DNA from 4 places in the Pantoea allii genome. Region 3 is predicted to be linked to each of the others. Evidence: predicted binding sites of a transcription regulator. Region 3 holds the regulator's gene; each other region holds the start of a gene.
The links. The regulator PurR, encoded in region 3, represses purine synthesis genes. The targets are predictions, from matches to a motif close to CANGCAAACGTTTGCNTG.

Region 1 (4,984 bases), 1.4 Mb from region 3:
TCTGCTGCGTCAGGCGGCAGAACGGCACAAACCACAGATACGCAGCTTTTCCGTTGATGCGATGAAGCGCCTGATATCTGCCAGTTGGCCGGGTAACGTACGTCAACTGGTTAACGTTATTGAGCAATGTGTTGCGCTCAGTTCCTCGCCGGTCATTAGCGATGCGCTGGTGGAGCAGGCGCTGAGCGGAGAGAACAGTGCGTTGCCTACCTTTGTAGAAGCGCGAAACCAGTTCGAACTCAATTATCTCCGCAAACTGTTGCAGATGACCAAAGGAAATGTCACCCACGCCGCGCGTCTGGCTGGACGTAACCGTACTGAATTCTATAAGCTGCTGTCACGGCATGAACTGGACGCCAGCGACTTTAAAGAGTAGTTTTCTGCCCCAATAAGCCTGCGGCATTGCCAGCGACATTTATACTTAAAAATCCCTCTGCACATGGAGGGCGTGAGGAAAGGATCTGACATGAAAAAGATCGATGCAATTATTAAACCCTTCAAGCTTGATGACGTACGTGAAGCACTCGCTGAAGTCGGCATCACCGGCATGACCGTGAGCGAAGTAAAAGGATTTGGCCGCCAGAAAGGCCATACGGAACTCTACCGTGGCGCAGAGTACATGGTGGACTTTCTGCCCAAGGTCAAAATTGAAATGGTGGTCGGGGACGATATCGTTGATACCTGCGTCGAAACCATCATGCGCACCGCGCAAACCGGCAAAATTGGCGACGGTAAAATCTTTGTTTTCGATGTGGCTCGGGTAGTGCGTATTCGTACCGGCGAAGAAGACGAAGAAGCGATTTGATTACGATTGAGTCAGAAGCCCGCCTGTTGCGGGCTTTTTTATGTCCTGAGATCACATCTCTTTATGCGGCCCGAACACCTCATAGTGAATTCTTTCTGCCGCAATGCCCACCGCATGCAACTGCTTAACGATAAAAGACATAAAGCCCAGTGGCCCACACAGGTAGAAGTGGGTGTTCACATCCCGCAGTCGTGCTGACACTGTCGCCAAATCCATAACACCTTGCGCATCATAGCGGCCTGCGTCTTGTTCATCGGGCGCGCGATACCAGATGTGCTGTACAAAATCAGGAAGCTGGGCGCCGGTCGTGTTTACTTCCTCTGCGAAGGCATGCTGTTTACCGTTTTCGGCAGCGTGGAGCCAGTTGACGGGCGCCGGATGGCGTTGTGCAGCTAACGCGTGCAGCATTGCCAGCATCGGTGTTTGTCCCACGCCAGCAGAAATGAGTGTGACCGGCGTCGTCGTGCGCACCTGCAGGAAAAAATCGCCGTGCGGCGCGGCCAGCTGCACCTCGTCACCCACTTCGGCATGCCGGTGCAGCCAGCCTGATACACTCCCCAGCGCTTCTTGTTTAACCGCGATACGGTAGGTTTTCTCGTTGCTGGCTGTGGTTAGTGAGTACTGACGAATCTGATGATATTCAAACCCCGCAGGCTGTAAGTGAAGCGTCAAATACTGCCCGGGTTTGAACGCTGCAACCGGGCCGCCATCCACAGGCGTAAAGGTAAAGCTTTTAATGACGGCACTTTGCTGTTCAATCGCACTGATGCGAAACGCCCGCTTCCCGCGCCAGCCGCCTTTTTGCTGTTCTGACGCCTGATAAATGGCGTCTTCACGCTGAATAAATACCTCTGCCAGTACGTTGTAAGCGCGGCCCCAGGCGGCCAGCGCCTCATCACCCGGATTCAGCAGTGTCTTGATGGTTGCGAGTAAATGCTCACCCACAATTGCATACTGCTCGGGTTGAATAATGAGGCTGGTGTGCTTCTGAGCAATTTTTTCAACAGTAGGCAGTATCGCCGTCAGGTTTTCTAGGTTTGCCCCATAGGCGCATATCGCATTAAACAGGGCTTCGCGCTGACTGCCATTACGTTGGTTATTCATGTTAAAGACATGCTTCAGTTCTGGATGTTGAGAAAACATGCGGTTATAGAAATGTGCCGTGAGATCGGGACCACAGGCGGCGATGGCGGGAAGGGTGGATTTCACGGTAGCAATGGTCTGTGCATCAAGCATGACAACACCTCGTTTAAAGTTGCATTTCAAATGCATCTTATATCCACTTCTTTCACGCTGTAAATCTTCGCTTACTTTTTGTTGGCAGCAACTGGCAGGTTTTCGCTACAAAATGGAAGGAAATCTGTTTCATCGTCAGGAATAATGTTGAAGGGCAGGCATTGCAAAAAATGTGGTGAAAATGCTTTGCTATTCCATAGCCAAACGTTTGCGTAAAAAGAGGGAATTCACCCTACCTTACCCAGATAAAACGGTTTACACTGTCAGCCTTCGCCCTCAGGGGGCGTAAATTGCCGATTTAAAGATAGCCAGTCAGGAGATGCGGATGTTAAAGCGTGAAATGAACATTGCCGATTATGATGCCGAGTTGTGGCAGGCGATGGAGCAAGAGAAAGTGCGTCAGGAAGAGCACATTGAACTGATTGCTTCTGAAAACTACACCAGCCCGCGTGTTATGCAGGCGCAAGGTTCACAGCTCACTAACAAATATGCCGAAGGCTATCCGGGCAAGCGTTACTACGGCGGCTGCGAGTACGTGGATATTGTCGAGCAACTGGCTATCGATCGTGCTAAAGCCCTGTTTGGCGCAGACTATGCCAACGTTCAGCCTCACTCAGGCTCTCAGGCTAACTTTGCCGTTTTCACCGCGCTGTTGCAGCCCGGCGATACCATCCTGGGTATGAACCTGGCACACGGTGGTCACCTGACGCACGGTTCGCCGGTTAACCTGTCAGGCAAACTGTATAATGTCGTGCCTTACGGTATCGATGAAACCGGTAAAATTGACTACAACGAACTGGCCGATCTGGCACAAACCCACAAGCCTAAAATGATCATCGGCGGCTTCTCGGCGTATTCCGGTATTTGCGACTGGGCTAAAATGCGTGAAATCGCTGACAGCGTTGGCGCATGGCTGTTTGTTGATATGGCGCATGTTGCGGGTCTGATTGCTGCAGATGTTTACCCTAACCCGGTTCCTCACGCGCACATCGTGACCTCCACAACGCACAAAACCCTGGCGGGTCCGCGTGGTGGCATCATCCTGGCTCAGGGTGGCGACGAAGAGCTGTACAAAAAGCTTAACTCTGCCGTATTCCCCGGTGGACAGGGCGGCCCGCTGATGCATGTCATCGCAGGTAAAGCCGTTGCTTTTAAAGAAGCGATGGAGCCTGAGTTTAAAGTCTACCAGCAGCAGGTGGCAAAAAACGCCAAAGCAATGGTAGAGGTGCTGATTGAGCGTGGCTACAACATCGTATCAGGTGGCACCTATAACCACCTGTTCCTGATCGACCTGGTCAGCAAAAACATGACCGGTAAAGAAGCGGATGCCGCGCTGGGCCGTGCTAACATCACCGTGAACAAAAACAGCGTGCCGAACGATCCGAAAAGTCCGTTTGTCACCTCAGGTGTGCGTATTGGTACGCCAGCCGTCACGCGCCGTGGCTTTAAAGAAGCGGACGTGCGTGAACTGGCCGGTTGGATCGCTGATGTGCTAGACAACGTCAATGATGAAGCCACCATTGAACGCACTAAGCAGAAAGTGCTGGATATCTGTGCGCGTCTGCCGGTTTACGCATAACAGGCTCTGTTGAAAACACAGTCTGACAAGAGGATGGCCCCGGCCATCCTTTTTTATTGCCTGCACGACCCGGCTCTGCCAAAGTAACGACCACTCATTATTGCCTGGTAGCATCGCTGCTGGAGGGAACATGGCAATCGGCTCCGCCAGGTGGCTTGGATTAAGCTACTTCACCTACTTTTTCTGTTACGGTATTTATCTTCCTTTCTGGGGCGTCTGGCTTAAAGGTGTCGGCCTGGACCCTGAACAAATTGGCTTGTTACTGGGATGCGGCATGGTAGCGCGCTTTGTTGGCAGTTTGTTTATTGCTTCCCAGGTTAAAAATCCAGCACAACTGATTACGGCGTTACGGCTGCTGGCGCTGCTGACCTGTTTTATTGCCGTCGGTTATTGGGTCGGGCAACAGTGGATGTGGCTGCTGTTAGTGATGACCGGTTTTAACCTGTTTTTCTCACCGCTGGTGCCGTTAAGCGATGCCCTGGCTGCAACCTGGACACAGCAGATTGGTCTGGCCTATGGGCCCGTGCGCCTGTGGGGTTCCCTGGCATTTGTGATTAGCTCGGCGCTGACCGGGATGCTGGTGAGTGCGTTCTCTTCACAGGCGATCCTCATGCTGCTGTCAGTGGGGCTGGTCAGCATGCTGGCGGGCATGTTGCTGACGCCACAGACACATCCTCAGGGCAGCGAAAGGCAGGGCGGGGTAAGCGGTGGCTGGCAGGCCTGGCGTGACCTGATAAAGGAAAACGCGGTCTGGCGCTTTATGGTGTGCGTCACGTTATTACAGGGCGCACATGCCGCCTATTACAGCTTCAGCGCAATCTGGTGGCAGGAGAGCGGCTATTCCGCGTCGGTGGTCGGTTATTTATGGTCGCTGGGCGTGGTGGCTGAAATTGTGGTATTTGCATTGAGTCACCGGCTGTTTCCCCGCTGGCGCGCGCGCGATCTGCTGCTGCTCTCGGGCCTCTGTGCGCTGATTCGCTGGAGCCTGCTGGGAGCCAGCACCGCCTTGCCATTGCTGATCGTGGCGCAAATTCTGCACTGCGGCAGCTTTACGGTCTGCCATCTGGCCGCGATGCGTTTCATCGCTTCACGTCAGGGAACGGATGTTATTCGTTTGCAGTCACTCTATTCGGCGCTGGCGATGGGCGGCGGTATTGCGGTGATGACCATGATTTGCGGCGTCCTCTTTACCCATCTGCAGGGTCATCTCTTCTGGGTCATGGCGCTGGTTGTCGTGCCTGCACTGTTCCTGCGCCCGCGCTACGATTCAAGCAAATAGCGAATGCGTTGCTGATGGTATTCTGTCAGCGGCAGTTCTGCGTGAATCAGCGGGGGCGAGAACAGCGGCAGCGAAGTCACATATG
Region 2 (4,984 bases), 1.6 Mb from region 3:
AGTAATGCTGTGGATGTCTTAATCCACGGGATGCGGCGCAAGCTGGATAATGATGTGATCCGCAATGTACGCGGACTGGGTTGGCGGGTACCGGCAATATGAAAATTTTTATGCGATCGTTACGTAATAAATTACTGAGTACGTTACTGGTGATTCATTTGCTGATGATTGGCGGCGTGGCCTGGTACTTTTTCAGCTGCTACGGTGAGATGGTTGGCGTCATCAAGGATGAGCAGTTAGCCAAGCTGGCCGATGCCTGGTCAGTGAACCGCGAAATCCCCCCGCTGATGCCGCTTATTGCGCCCGCACACAAGATTAAAAGCGCCTTCGTGATTCAGTTATGGGACGCCAAAGGCCAGTTACGCTCCAGCTCCTGGCCTGAACTGCATGCGCCGCTGCAGGCTGAAAACGGCTATAAAGATGTGCAGATTGGCGGTTGCCACGACTGCGAATGGCGCATTTACACCCGCGCCGGCCAGCCGGGCAGCGAGATAAAAACCATTCAGGTGATGCTCAATCTCAGCTACATGAAAGAAATGATGGTGAGACGGGCGCTGTCAGCCATTATTCCGCTGATTTTAATGATGCCGCTGTCGTTGCTGGTGATCTGGCTGGTGGTGCGAAAAATCACCCGGGATTTGCGTGTTGCCTCGCGTGAAATTGCCGCGCAGGACGCCCATCACCCACACAGCGTTTCCCCTGAAAGCCTCCCGGACGAAATTCAGCCGCTGGTCGCCGCCTATAACTCTCTGCTGGATAAGCTACGTGCCGCCTGGTCTTCACAGCGTCAGTTTATGGAAGATGCTGCTCACGAACTGCGGACGCCGGTCACGGCGGTCACGCTGCAGCTGGAAAACCTGCGTCAGCACATTCAGCCTGGCGAGGCCAGCCGCCAGTTTGCGCAACTGGAATCCGGCGTCACCCGTACACGTCACCTGGTCACCCAGTTGCTGAATATGTCGCGCTGGGAAGATCAGTCCGTCGTTGCCAGCGTGGAAAATATCGCGCTGGAAGATGTGCTGAAAGAGAGCATTGAGCAGCTCATGGTAGTGGCCGATAAGCGCGGTATCGATATCGGCTTTAGCGGAACCACGCACTACCATTTGCAGGCCGGACGTTCAGAGCTGCGGAGCCTGTTTGACAACCTGATCGGCAACGCCATGTTGCACACGCCCGAAGGCAGCCTGGTGGATGTCCTGCTGCATCGGGTGGCGGGGCAAACCGTGGTGGATATCGTTGATAACGGCCCAGGTATGCCTGAGTCCTTTATCGAACGCGCGTTTGACCGTTTTGCCCGCTCACCCGATGTAAAAGCGCAGGGGAGCGGTTTAGGTTTGTCGATTGTGCGCAGTGTTGCGCAGAAACATCAGATCCACGTTGCCCTGTCCAACTGCCTGACTCCGCAAGGTGACCGCTGCGGTTTTCAGGTGCGCGTCACCTTTCCTTAATCCCCGTCGTTCGAACCGGAACCCGACAACGTAAACGGTTGCCCGGTTCCGTTCGCCTCCAGCAATATTGTGATTCAAGTCACAATATTGATGAATTGTTATGCAACACATTTTGACAAATGTGATCAAAAGCTATTTTCTATCTCCCTGTAAAAGGCACGCTATGCTAACTAAAAAAATGCGGCCCAGATACTTCACCGCCCAACCTTTGGGATTGATTTCCAAACAGCGCGCAAACGATTGTCTTGCGCATAAGAAACCAGTGGTCAAAATATAATGAAATTTAAAACGTTAATGGCAGGCGCCCTGCTGGCAGGCTCCTTAAACGGTGCAGTGCAGGCTGCAGAAAACGATCCCCAGTACGTTTCCGACTGGTGGCATCAAAGCGTCAACGTGGTGGGCAGCTACCACACCCGTTTCGGACCACAGTTCAATAACGATGTGTATCTGGAATACGAAGCTTTCGCGAAAAAAGACTGGTTTGATTTTTACGGCTACGTTGATCTGCCAAACTTCTTTGGCGCGGGCAACAGCAATGCTAACGGCATTTTCGACCACGGTTCCCCGCTGTTCATGGAAATTGAGCCACGTTTCTCGATTGATAAACTGACCGGCACCAGCCTGGCCTTTGGTCCGTTTAAAGAGTGGTATTTTGCGAACAACTATATCTACGATATGGGCCGTAACAGCGCTAACCGTCAAAATACCTGGTATATGGGTTTGGGCACAGACATCGATACGCACAGCGATATCGGCCTGTCACTTAACGTCTATGCCAAATACCAGTGGGAAAACTACGGTGCGGCGAATGAAAACAGCTGGGATGGCTATCGCTTCAAAGTGAAATACTTTGTGCCGATCACGACCCTGTGGGGCGGTAATCTTGGCTATGTTGGCTTTACCAACTTCGACTGGGGTTCAGACTTACGCGATAAGTCGGGCCCGATTCGCACCAGCAACGCAATCGCCTCCAGCCATATCTTGTCGCTGGGTTACGCTCACTGGCACTTCTCAGCCGTTGCACGTTATTTCCATAACGGCGGTCAGTGGGGAGCCGGTCAGGAGTTAGGATTTGGTGACAGCGCGTCTGAAATCAAGTCTACGGGCTGGGGTTACTACCTGGTTGCTGGCTATAACTTCTGATTGCTGGCACGACCCTAAAAAAACGTTGAGGCCTTCCTGAAGAAGGCCTCTCGTCTTTTCAGGGTTCCTGACGTGCATTACGCGTCGGATTTCACCACGTTGATGCGCCATGGAATATTGAATTTATCAATAAACATAGCAAAGCCGTTTGACCAGAAGGTTTCCTGCCACGGCGTGGTGACTTTCCCGCCCGCAGACAGCTTCTCAAACCAGGCTTTACCCTGCTCTGCATCGTCCGTTGCCAGACTCACGGCATAGCCCGCATGTTCTGAGGCCGGTGGCTGGTACGGATTACCGTCACTCATCATCAGCTCGCCCTGACCAATACGCAGATGGGCATGCATAATCTTTTCAGGTGGCAGCGGCGGTGCGGACCGATCACCGACCTGTTCGCCCTGCTCCGGGTTATCGCCAAAGGTCATTTTTTGCAGCAGTTGTCCACCCGTTGCCTGCAAATAGAATTCCATCGCTTCTTCACAGCGACCATAGAGAAACAAATAGGGACATACTTGCATTATTACCTCGATACCGGTGAGTAAAGTCTTTCTTATACAGAGATGATAAGTGTAGACGACAGGTCGGGGATAACGATGATAACCAGGAAAATCTTCATCATTCGGATTATTTACCTGGCAGATAAAAGCGTGTTTCGCTGATATCTTTACAACCAAAACAGGGCCAGAAAAAAAGAATAGTTTGTCCTGAATAACCTTTAGGTATTGTTTTATTCGCAATAATCACTATTAATTACTTCTGATAAAGCCTTTATTTATAGTCAGTTAAAGAAAAAACCGTTCGCCAGAATAACGAGCTTCGCCAGAGCTGTTCCGCTTAAACCGTTTTTCTTACTTCAGGCACCAGCATGGCTGGTCCTGAAATTTTCAGATTCAATAACGTCATACGCTAAATAAGCGAAGCGGTAAGAAAGACCGCCGCTTAATTATATTGAATCAGCTGGTTCATTATTTTGCTCATGTTTTATACACATTATTCTTTATTCCTTTCAGTACCTTCCTGCTAAATATTTACCACCCAAATGCCGATAACTGTGTTCTTAATTCATTATTCGGGACTGTGTAATGTCGTTAAAAAAATCTTCACTCCTGGTTCTCTCGTTCCTGTTGATTCTTTTCCTTATCAGTATATCGGTCAGCATCTGGTTACTGGCTCGCAGTAACGCATCGTTGAATGCCGTGAATAAAGAAATCCGTGTGGTGCTATCGGTTATCGATCCCATCAATCACAGCCGCACGTTACGCGTACGCCTGATGGAGTACATGAAGGAGATTGAGAGTGACGGCCCTCAGGCCACCTCGTCGCTGGACAGCGTGAAAAGCGTGGCCGCAAAAGCCGATGCGGCCTTCCAGGCTTATCTGAGTGCGCCGCGTATTCCCGGTGAAAAGGCCGACGCCGACCGCTATCGCCAGGCCTATTTGGCTTACCGCAATCAGGGAATTCAGCCTTTAATTGAAGCCGCCGAAGCCCGCGATCAGACGCGCTTTAAAAACCAGATCGCCAACGTAGTGCGCCTTGACCGGCAGTATGAAATTGTCCTGGACCAGGTGCTGGCCCAGCATGAGGCTTACGCGAAGAAACTGAACACGGATGCCCAAAGCAACTTTTCATCCGGGATCACACTGCTCATGGTATTTGGCCTGTTATTCCTTGCCATCATCATTGCGATACTGATCTTTGTCAGACGCTATATCTTATCGCCGCTGAATAACGCAAAAGCGCACTGCAGCGAGATTGCGGCAGGCGTGCTCGACCATCCGGTGCCGGTCAATGTCGGCTCACGGAGCGAGATTCAGCAACTGATGGGTTCAATGGAGCAGATGCGGACGTCCCTGACGGACATCATTATCCGGGTACGTCACTCTACCCACGCGGTGTCCTGTGCTTCCCAGGAAATTGCCAGCGGAAATATCGATCTGGCGTCCCGTACTGAACAGCAGGCCGCAGCGCTTACCGAAACGGCGGCCAGTATGGAGCAGTTGGGGGCAACGGTTAAACAGAACACGGACAACGTGTTTGAAGCCTGCCGTCTGGCCAATGAAGCGGTACAGAATGCGGAAACCGGCGAGAACGTTTCTCAGCAGGTGATCGTGTCCATGGCAAAAATCAACGAAAGCTCGAAAAAGATCGAGGACATTACCAGCGTCATTAACAGCATTGCCTTTCAGACCAATATCCTGGCGCTGAACGCGGCAGTCGAAGCGGCGCGCGCCGGTGAGCAAGGCCGAGGGTTTGCGGTGGTCGCCGGGGAAGTACGCAATCTCGCGCAGCGCAGCGCCGTGGCCGCCAAAGAAATTGAAGGCCTTATTGCCGAATCGGTCGCAACGATACGCGTCGGGTCTGATCAGGTCAGCCGCACCGGCGAAGCGATGAATGCC
Region 3 (4,984 bases):
GTCAGGGCCCGGCACAGGAGGCGCTGGCGGGCCCATCACGTGTTGATCACTGCGACGACAGAAAGTCGTTGCCTCAGTGATTATCCTGGCAGGGATGCGCCGCGGAGGCAATATCAGTTTGTGCGCAGACGCGACGCTGGAACTGATAGCCCATCAGCGCCAGTATAATCGTTATCGCCATAATGAGCGTGGTGGTCAACAGCGCGTGGCTCAGTCCCGCCGATACGGCCAGGCTGGCGACAAAACACAGGCCAAGCTGCAATGTGTTTTGCAGGGCGGCGGCTTTGCCAGTGGCATGCGGGAACGGGAGAAGGGCACTGGACACCACGATGGGATAAATCGCGCCATTAGCCAGTGCCATGCCGCAAAACGGCACCAGCAAAGCGGCCAGCGAAACGCTGCCTGATAGTGCGACGGCGAACAGCGCCAGCACGCTCAGGCTGTAGACGAGCAGCAGCCACGGCAGTAGCCGAGCGCCGTTAAAACGGTTAAGCAGCGCGCGGCAGCCAAAACCACCGATTAAAAAGGCAATCGTCTGTGGGATGTAACTTAAGCCAATATCGGCGGGCGACAGGCCAATATCCGCCAGGATAAACGGCGATCCGGTCAGCCAGGCAAAAAAACTGGCGGAACAGGCTGAATAGATCAGCACGTTGCCGCTATAGGCGCGTGAACGCAGCAGCGTGATAAACCCGGGCTGTGAGGGTGTTGAACGGCTTGTTTTTTGCACCGAAGGCAGGCGCAGCGTAATTATAATCAGGGCTGCCGCGATAAAGGTCAGCACAACGAAAATCGAACGCCAGTGAAAATGACCAATCAGCCAGGCACCCAGCAAAGGGGCCAACGCAGGAGACAGCGCGACCAGCGGCATAATGGTGGCAAAGACTTTATTGGCACGGGACGGAGGATAGCGATCGACCACCAGTGCCTGCCAACTGACGGCGGCCGCGCAGACGCCGATGGCCTGGATAAAGCGCAGCACCAGCATCAGCACCACATCCTCCACCCACAGCATCCCTGCGCAACCCAGGGCAAACAAGCTCAGACCGGCAAGCAATACCGGCTTACGCCCAATACGGTCAGACAGCGGGCCCCATACCAGTTGACCGCAGGCAAAACCCGCCAGAAACAGGCTCATGCTGGCGCTGATCATACCCGCTGAGGTGTTGAAACTTTGCTGCATAGCCCCGAAGGCAGGCAGATACATGTCGGTCGCCAGAAAGCCCAGCATACTGAGCACGGCAAGATAGGGAATGAATCCTTTTGAAGCTGACATCTGATTCTCTTTTTTGCAGGATAAACGCGGGGAGTGTAAAAGCTGTACTTCATGCTGTGAAACGGTAAAATTTGCCTGTTGCTGTTAAAAAATTTGAAGGCAGAATATGTGGTCTGAATATGCGCTTGAAGTGGTCGATGCTGTCGCGCGCGGTGGCAGTTTCAGTGCCGCCGCACAGGAGTTGCACCGTGTGCCTTCTGCTATCAGCTATACCGTCCGTCAGCTTGAAACCTGGCTGGCCGTGCCGCTGTTTGAACGTCAGCACCGTGAGGTGGTTTTAACCCCTGCGGGAGAACATTTTGTGCGCGAAGGGCGCAGCGTCATCAAAAAAATGGATGCCACCCGGCGACAGTGTCAGCAGTTAGCCAATGGCTGGCGTGGTCAGATAGGCATAGCCGTGGACTGTATTGTCAAACCGCAGCGGACCCGGCAATTTGTCAGGGATTTCTATCGCCACTTTCCCGATATGGAGCTGCACATCAGTTATGAAGTGTTTAACGGTGTCTGGGATGCGTTGGCAGACGGACGGGTTGATGTGGCGATAGGGGCAACGCAGGCTATTCCGGTGGGCGGTCGGTTTGCGTTTCGCGATATGGGCACCCTGAACTGGCGCTGTATTGTCGCGCGACAGCATCCGTTAACCCAGGTGAGCAGACTGGATGATGATGCGTTGCGCAACTGGCCGTCGCTGGTGCTGGAAGACACCTCGCGTGCTTTACCGCGCCGCATGACCTGGGCGCTGGATAATCAACGTCGGCTGGTGGTGCCTGAATGGCAGACCGGGCTGGACTGCGTCCGTGCCGGACTCTGCGTGGCGATGGTGCCCGGGCATTTAGCCCGTCCGCTGCTGGATAGCGGCGAGGTGAGCGAACTTGCCTTGCCTCAGGCTTTTCCTGAAAGCCCTTGCTGCGTCAGCTGGGCGGAAGATCGCGCATCACCGGCATTGGGCTGGCTTCTCAATTACCTGGGTGATGCGCAAACGCTAAATCAGGAGTGGTTAAGCGAGGATTAACGACGGTAATCGCGGTAAGGGCCATAGCCCACAGAGCGTCGCTCAATCAGCGTCGGGTGGACTTCGATAGTTTGTGACTCTTCGCGCTTGCTGGTGATGCGGTCCAGCAGCATCTCCAGCGCTTTCTCGCCTAACTGCGCTTTGGGCTGATGTACGGTTGTCAGTGCGGGCGTGAAGTAGCGCGCATTGCGCACGTTGTCGTAACCAATCACCGAAATATCCTGGGGAACGCGCAGGCCCATTTCATCTGCCGCACAGATAGCGCCCATGGCCATAATATCGCCTCCGCAGAAGACGGCACTGGGCCGTTGTTTTTGCGACAGGATTTGCTGCATAGCCTGATAACCGGATTCTGGTTCAAAGTCACCCTGCACAATCCATTCTGAGCGGGGCTGAATACCAGCTTCTTCCAGCGCCTTAAGGAAACCCGCATGACGACCGCCGCCGGTATTACGCTCCATCTGCCCCGGAATCGCGCCAATGTCACGATGCCCGCGCTCAATCAAATAGCGACCGGCCAGGTAGCCGCCCTGAAAAGCGTTATCCAGTACGGTATCGGTAAAGTCGGCACGTGATTCGCCCCAGTCCATGACCACCATAGGAATATTGCGGTTGGCTTCCAGCATTTGCAGCAAATCATCCGGATACTCCGAACACATCACCAGCAGCCCATCAACGCGTTTTTGCGCCATCATCGACAGATAGGCGCGCTGTTTTTGCAGGTCGTTATGCGCGTTACCCAGAATCAGGGTATAGCCTTTTTCAAAGCAGTGATTCTCAACGGCTTCGATAATTTCGGCGAAGTAGGGCGCTTCGCTGGACGTCGCTAACAAGCCCAGCGTTTTGGTGTGATTCACCTTCAGGCTGCGTGCCACGGCGCTTGGCGAATAATGTAATTCCCGAATCGCTTCCCATACTGCTTCGCGAGTATTTTCCGCAACAAAGCGGGTTTTATTAATCACGTGAGAAACGGTTGTGGTGGATACACCTGCGCGTTTCGCCACATCTTTAATTGTTGCCATGAAAATCAAACTCCCGGGCTTACCTAACATGTTGATAAGCATGTTGTTAAACGTTTGCGTCAGCGGACGGTTATTTCTGCAAAAAAAGCGTTTTTCTGGCCGGTAATGGGATATCGGGGCAGGAAATAACGTCTGAAAAAAGTGCTGGTGCAACCGATGTTGCGCGCTGTTGCGCAACAAAGGGGGGATTCTAACAAGGCTGCACGGATAAAACGAGATTTTTACCCGCGCGTATGGGAAAATCCCTTAACCCTACAAAAAGCATGGCTAAGGAGTTGTGATGAGTACCGATTTGAAACTGTCATTAATGACAACGGCAGCAGCACTGTTGATGATTATCGCGTTTAGCTTTACCGCTATTCTGAACTAATAAAAAAGCCGGGAAGGTTTCCCTTTCCCGGCTTTTTAAATAATGACGTTTAGCGAACGGTTTTTGGCGTCATAACCCGACGCGCACCAATGTAGTGGCGCTGCCAATAATCTTCGCTTAACGCACTGATTTGAATATCTTTACCGGTACGCGGTGACTGAATAAATTTACCGTTGCCCAGGTAAACCCCAACGTGATCGGCGGTGCCTCGTCCATTAATGCGGAAGAACACCAGATCGCCTTTCTCCAGCGCTTCACGATTCACCGGCGCAGCATCACGCAGATGGTACATTTCGTTAGCGGTACGTGGGATTTTAAACTTCACGACATCTTTGTACGCGTACCAGACCAGGCCGCTGCAATCAAAACCGGTATGGGGTGATTTACCGCCCCACTGATAGCGCTTACCCAGTTGGCCCATCAGCTTCGCCATCGCGGTTTCACGCGCTTTTTGATAACGCTGGCGGTGTGCACTGCTCATTTTGATGGTGCCGGTTTCTTTGCTGTCGGCACTGGCCACTTTCACCGCACGTTGATGACCGTAACGTTTTTTACTGGTGGCGTTGGCCGCGACTTTCTTCGTTAGCGCCTTACGTGAACTCGCTGTTTTGGTGAGGGTTTTATGAGAGTGAACCGTGTGAGTGGCATTTTTACTGGTTTTAAGTGTTTTACTGGCTTTTTGCACTGTAGAGGGACGGCTCTTTTTCGCCGAGGCTTTAACCGTGCGTCGTTTGCGCCGCTCATCTTCGCGCGCACTTTTTTTCTCTACCTTATGCAAGCTGGCCTTAACCGGCGCCTGCGGTGATGCCGCGGCGACATTAAAGAACAGTTGCGCAAAAGCCAGAATAAGAAGCGTAATAATTGAACGCATAGTCCGTTTACTGGTTAAGCTGTCAGATCCAACAGGTGTCTGACAAGGGTAAGAAAAATCTGATCAAGGATCAGTGCCGAAGACATTCTAGTCCAGTTTTTTTTAAAACAGTAAGTCCTTTTTTTATTAATTAATGACTTGGGTAAAAATCAGGCATAAATAAGCAATTTCAGTAGCTTAAGTCAGCAAAATTATTGCAAATTATTAATGAGTTCATTCCGGCTATCATTCTTGTCCCGGGAGTAAACCCCCAGCAGACTTAACAAACATGGCGATTTACCCCTGGCCGGCACAAAATCTCGTTTTCAGTCCTGGAGGGAAGTCGCTACAATAAAGAAACACGAAGTGACGAATTAAGGAAGGCAATAATGAGTACTGTAGAAAAAATTCAGCGCCAGATCGCAGAAAACCCGATCCTGCTGTACATGAAAGG
Region 4 (4,984 bases), 1.7 Mb from region 3:
GAGTTATTCGACGTAGGACAGCAGCTGTTTACGCAGCTTAAGCAGGCACCTGGCGTCACACTGCGTTGTCCGTCACGCGTAACTCAGGTGGCCCGTACCCAGGAACGCGTGCAGGTTACGCTTGATAATGGTGAGCAGTTGGAAGGCGAGGTACTGGTGGCCGCTGATGGCACCCGTTCTGCCGTTGCTGCCGCCTGCGGCATTCAGTGGCAGACAGAGGCCTATCAGCAGTTGGCGCTTATCGCCAACGTCACCAGTGAGCGTCCTCATCAGGGCCGGGCATTTGAACGCTTTACCGAGTTTGGTCCCCTGGCGCTGCTGCCAATGTCAAACAACCGTCTGTCGCTGGTGTGGTGCCATCCGCTGGAGCAGCGTCCGCAGGTAGAAAGCTGGAACGACGAGGTATTCCTCAGCCAGCTTCAGCGCGCCTTTGGCTGGCGGCTGGGCAAATTCACCCATACCGGCAAGCGTGATGTTTATCCGTTGGCGTTACAGCAGGCCAATCCTGCGGTTTCCCATCGTGTAGTCACCGTCGGAAACGCTGCGCAGACGCTGCATCCGATAGCCGGTCAGGGATTTAACCTGGGTCTGCGGGATGTGATGTCACTGGCTGAAACCCTGGCCAATGCACATCGGCAGCAGCAAGATCCCGGTAGCTACGGGGTTTTGCAGCACTACCAGCAACGTCGCCAACAGGACCGGGCCATTACCGTGGGCATCACTGACGGGCTGGTACGTCTGTTTGCTAATCGTCATGCGCCGCTGGTCGTCGGGCGCAACCTGGGCTTGCTGGCAATGGATCATCTGCCGTGGCTGAGAAATCTTCTGGCTGAGCGTACGCTCGGCTGGGTTAAGCGTTAACTGAGAGGCACTGATGCAAACTTACGATGTGGTGATCGCTGGCGGCGGAATGGTAGGGCTGGCAGTGGCCTGCGGTCTGCAAGGGAGCGGATTACGCATTGCCGTGCTGGAACAGTCGGCCGAGCCGCAATTTGATGCAGGCGCATCTCCCTCTGTGCGCGTATCCGCGATTAATGCGGCCAGTGAACGTCTTTTGCAAAAGCTGGATGTCTGGTCAACTATTTTGTCCCTCCGCGCCAGCCCTTATCAGGCAATGGAAGTCTGGGAGCGTGACAGCTTTGGCGCGATCGCATTTGATGGCGAGCAGCAGGGGCTGGCGCATCTTGGGCACATCATCGAAAATCCCGTGATCCACACCGCCCTCTGGCAGCGCGCCAGCAACTGCAGTGATGTCACGTTACTGGCGGCTTCACAGCTACAGCAAGTGGCATTTGGCGATAATGAAGCCTTTATTACGCTGCAAGATGGCAGCATGATGAGCGCGCGGCTGATGGTTGCGGCGGACGGGGCCAACTCCTGGTTGCGTAACAAAGCCGACATTCCCCTGACCTTCTGGGATTACGACCACCATGCGCTGGTGGCAAATATTCGTACAGCCTTGCCCCATGGCGGCGTGGCTCGTCAGGTCTTTCACGGCGATGGCATTCTGGCGTTCCTGCCCATGCAGGATCCGCATCTTTGCTCAATCGTCTGGTCGCTTTCACCCCAGGAAGCCAGCCGCCTGGAAGCCATGCCAGAGTCGCTGTTCAATCAACAGTTGTCCGTCGCGTTTGATATGCGGCTGGGGCTGTGCGAGCTGGAAGGGGAACGCAAGTGTTTCCCGCTGACGGCACGTTATGCACGTAACTTTGCCGCTCACCGACTGGCGCTGGTGGGCGATGCGGCGCATACCATTCATCCGCTGGCAGGGCAGGGCGTCAATCTGGGATTCATGGATGCCGCAGAGCTGATCGGCGAAATTCGTCGCCTGCATCAGCAGGGCAAAGATATTGGAGAGCACCTTTATCTGCGCCGCTATGAGCGCAGTCGTAAACACAGTGCAGCAATGATGCTGGCCGGGATGCAGGGCTTCCGTGAATTGTTTGCAGGCAACAATCCTGCCAGGAAGCTGTTTCGCGATTTGGGCCTGAAATTAGCCGATAATCTGCCGGGCGTAAAGCCGATAATGCTCCGCCAGGCAATGGGCCTGAATGATATGCCAGAGTGGCTTCGCTAACGCCATCCTGCAGAGAAAAGCCAGCATTCGTGCTGGCTTTTTTTATCGCCTTAATCGACTGCACCATAAAAATGCAGTGCTGCACCCTGATTGCGCCTCATTTGATTTATTCTAATTTTGCCTGATGTTTCGCATTACTTTTTTTTATCCCTGAGCCTTTTCGTCCCGCTATTTTTTTAACATCCTGCCAGGCTTCGCGCATAAAATTGCTGCGTATAAATCACCATGGCGTATTTATTGCGTGGCTAATCACAAAATTACAGTTTTTTGTCCTGTTTGCCTTTCTCCCTGGTTAGGCTGTGCAACGTCTTTCGACCTCGCTTTGCTTATGGTTAATCGTCAGGTTCGGTGGTAACGTCAAGGCAAAGAGAACGTTTGCGTCGGCAACATGGCGGCGTGGTTTCAAACTCACTCGTTTCTGCACAGGATGGTTATGACTCAGCACACACCGTTGTTTGAACAGCACCAGGCAAATGGCGCGCGGATGGTGGATTTCCACGGCTGGATGATGCCGTTGCACTATGGCTCGCAAATGGATGAGCATCATGCCGTACGCAGCGATGCCGGCATGTTCGATGTGTCGCATATGACGATTGTTGATGTGAAAGGTGAGCGCACGCGCGAGTTTCTGCGCTACCTGCTGGCAAACGATGTCGCCAAACTGACCCAGCCGGGCAAAGCGCTCTACACCGGCATGCTGAATGCCTCCGGTGGCGTGATTGACGATTTGATTGTTTATTTTATGGACGAGACGTTTTTCCGTCTGGTGGTCAATTCCGCGACGCGTGAAAAAGATCTGGCCTGGATCAGTGAACATGCCCAGGGTTACGGCGTCGCATTAACAGAGCGTGACGATCTGGCGCTTATCGCTGTACAAGGCCCGCAGGCCCAGCAAAAAGCGCAAACGTTATTCAGCGATGCGCAGCGCCAGGCGGTGCAGGGCATGAAACCCTTCTTTGGCGTACAAGCCGGAGAGCTGTTTATCGCCACCACCGGCTATACGGGCGAAGCGGGCTATGAAATTGCGCTCCCTGCCGCCGAAGCCGTCGCGTTCTGGCAGCGCTTGCTGAGCGCAGGCGTCAAACCTGCGGGACTGGGCGCACGTGATACTTTGCGTCTGGAAGCGGGCATGAATCTCTACGGTCAGGAAATGGACGAGAGCGTATCACCGCTGGCGGCCAATATGGGCTGGACGCTTAGCTGGGAGCCAACTGACCGCAACTTTATTGGACGTGAAGCGCTGGAAAGCCAGCGAGCAAAGGGCACTGAAAAACTGGTTGGGCTGATTCTGACGGAAAAAGGCGTACTGCGTAACGGCTTGCCGGTACGTTTTACCGATCAACAGGGTCAGATGCAGCAGGGTGTGATCACCAGTGGTTCTTTCTCCCCTACGTTGGGTTATAGCATTGCCCTGGCCCGCGTGCCGGCAGGTATCGGTGAGAACGCGATTGTTGAAATCCGTAACCGTGAAATGCCTGTAAAAGTCACTAAACCGATTTTCGTTCGCGCCGGAAAACCGGTTGCGCAGTAACATATAATTACAGGAGAAATGGCGATGAGCAATGTGCCAGCAGAGTTGAAATACCGCGACAGTCACGAATGGCTGCGCAAAAATGCGGACGGTACCTATACCGTTGGTATCACCGAACATGCGCAGGAGTTACTGGGCGATATGGTGTTTGTTGACCTGCCTGAGGTCGGTGCCACCTTCTCTGCCGGAGAAGAGTGCGCCGTCGCCGAATCGGTCAAAGCCGCTTCAGATATTTATGCGCCCGTCAGCGGTGAAATTGTGGCAGTGAACGATTCCCTGAACGATTCCCCTGAACAGGTGAACAGCGAGCCTTATGACGGTGGCTGGTTATTCCAGATCAAAGCCAGCGATGAGTCCGAAATTGACTCGCTGCTGGACGCGGATGCTTATAAAGCCTCCATCGACGAGTAATCGTTGTGCGGCCTCTTATCGGGGCCGCACATATCTGACTTGCATTCTCTGTTCCCCAGCCCGATTCAGGATTTACAGCTCATGACTCAGACTCTCAGCCAGCTTGAACACAACGGTGCCTTTATCGAGCGCCATATTGGTCCGTCGCCAGAACAACAGGCCGTCATGCTGGAGGCGATCGGTGCCAGCTCTCTGGCGTCGTTGATTGGTTCTATCGTCCCCGCCGACATTCAGCTGCCAGGCCCGCCCGCTGTCGGCGATGCCGCAACTGAACAACAGGCGCTGGCTGAGTTAAAGGCCATTGCCGGACAAAACCTGCTTTATAAATCCTGGATTGGCATGGGATACAGTGCGGTGATCACGCCGCCGGTAATTTTGCGTAACATGCTGGAAAATCCGGGCTGGTACACAGCTTATACCCCCTATCAGCCAGAAGTCTCGCAGGGCCGCCTTGAGGCACTGCTTAACTTTCAGCAGGTCACGATTGATCTGACCGGCATGGACATTGCCTCCGCTTCACTGCTGGACGAAGCCACCGCCGCCGCTGAAGCGATGGCGATGTCAAAACGCATCAGCAAACTGAAAAATGCCAACCGGTTCTTTATCGCTGACGATATTCATCCACAAACGCTGGATGTGGTGCGTACCCGCGCCGAAACCTTTGGCTTTGAACTGATTATCGATAGTCCGGCCAAAGCGTTGGATCACGACAACCTGTTTGGTGTGCTGCTACAGCAGGTCGGCACCACCGGAGAAGTACACGACTTTACCCACCTGATTAGCGAGCTGAAAGCGCGCAAGGTGGTGGTGAGCATGGCATCCGACTTTATGGCGCTGGTGCTGCTTGAGTCGCCGGGCAAACAAGGGGCGGACATTGTATTTGGTTCCGCCCAACGCTTTGGTGTGCCAATGGGCTATGGAGGGCCTCATGCCGCCTTCTTCGCCAGCCGCGACGAGCACAAGCG

Region 1: a site for PurR is predicted at 2,239-2,256, ahead of glyA (serine hydroxymethyltransferase). Genes of this name have one in related genera too.
Region 2: a site for PurR is predicted at 1,476-1,493, ahead of QNH99_RS20150 (nucleoside-specific channel-forming protein Tsx). Genes of this name have one in related genera too.
Region 4: a site for PurR is predicted at 2,442-2,459, ahead of gcvT (glycine cleavage system aminomethyltransferase GcvT). Genes of this name have one in related genera too.

What each region holds. Positions count from the first base shown of each region.
Region 1 is NZ_CP125958.1:1,278,192-1,283,175, forward strand. It holds gene glrR (two-component system response regulator GlrR) at 1-376, shown strand, start outside; gene glnB (nitrogen regulatory protein P-II) at 467-805, shown strand; gene hmpA (NO-inducible flavohemoprotein) at 857-2,041, opposite strand; gene glyA (serine hydroxymethyltransferase) at 2,367-3,620, shown strand; gene QNH99_RS06365 (3-phenylpropionate MFS transporter) at 3,751-4,899, shown strand; gene csiE (stationary phase inducible protein CsiE) at 4,881-4,984, opposite strand, start outside.
Region 2 is NZ_CP125958.1:4,291,912-4,296,895, forward strand. It holds gene QNH99_RS20140 (response regulator) at 1-102, shown strand, start outside; gene QNH99_RS20145 (sensor histidine kinase) at 99-1,448, shown strand; gene QNH99_RS20150 (nucleoside-specific channel-forming protein Tsx) at 1,725-2,591, shown strand; gene yjdN (VOC family metalloprotein YjdN) at 2,669-3,106, opposite strand; gene QNH99_RS20160 (methyl-accepting chemotaxis protein) at 3,671-4,984, shown strand, end outside.
Region 3 is NZ_CP125958.1:2,655,992-2,660,975, reverse strand. It holds gene punC (purine nucleoside transporter PunC) at 74-1,276, opposite strand; gene punR (DNA-binding transcriptional activator PunR) at 1,383-2,288, shown strand; gene purR (HTH-type transcriptional repressor PurR) at 2,285-3,310, opposite strand; gene QNH99_RS12535 (YnhF family membrane protein) at 3,591-3,680, shown strand; gene QNH99_RS12530 (C40 family peptidase) at 3,730-4,551, opposite strand; gene QNH99_RS12525 (Grx4 family monothiol glutaredoxin) at 4,917-4,984, shown strand, end outside.
Region 4 is NZ_CP125958.1:957,565-962,548, forward strand. It holds gene ubiH (2-octaprenyl-6-methoxyphenyl hydroxylase) at 1-861, shown strand, start outside; gene ubiI (FAD-dependent 2-octaprenylphenol hydroxylase) at 875-2,077, shown strand; gene gcvT (glycine cleavage system aminomethyltransferase GcvT) at 2,511-3,608, shown strand; gene gcvH (glycine cleavage system protein GcvH) at 3,633-4,019, shown strand; gene gcvP (aminomethyl-transferring glycine dehydrogenase) at 4,101-4,984, shown strand, end outside.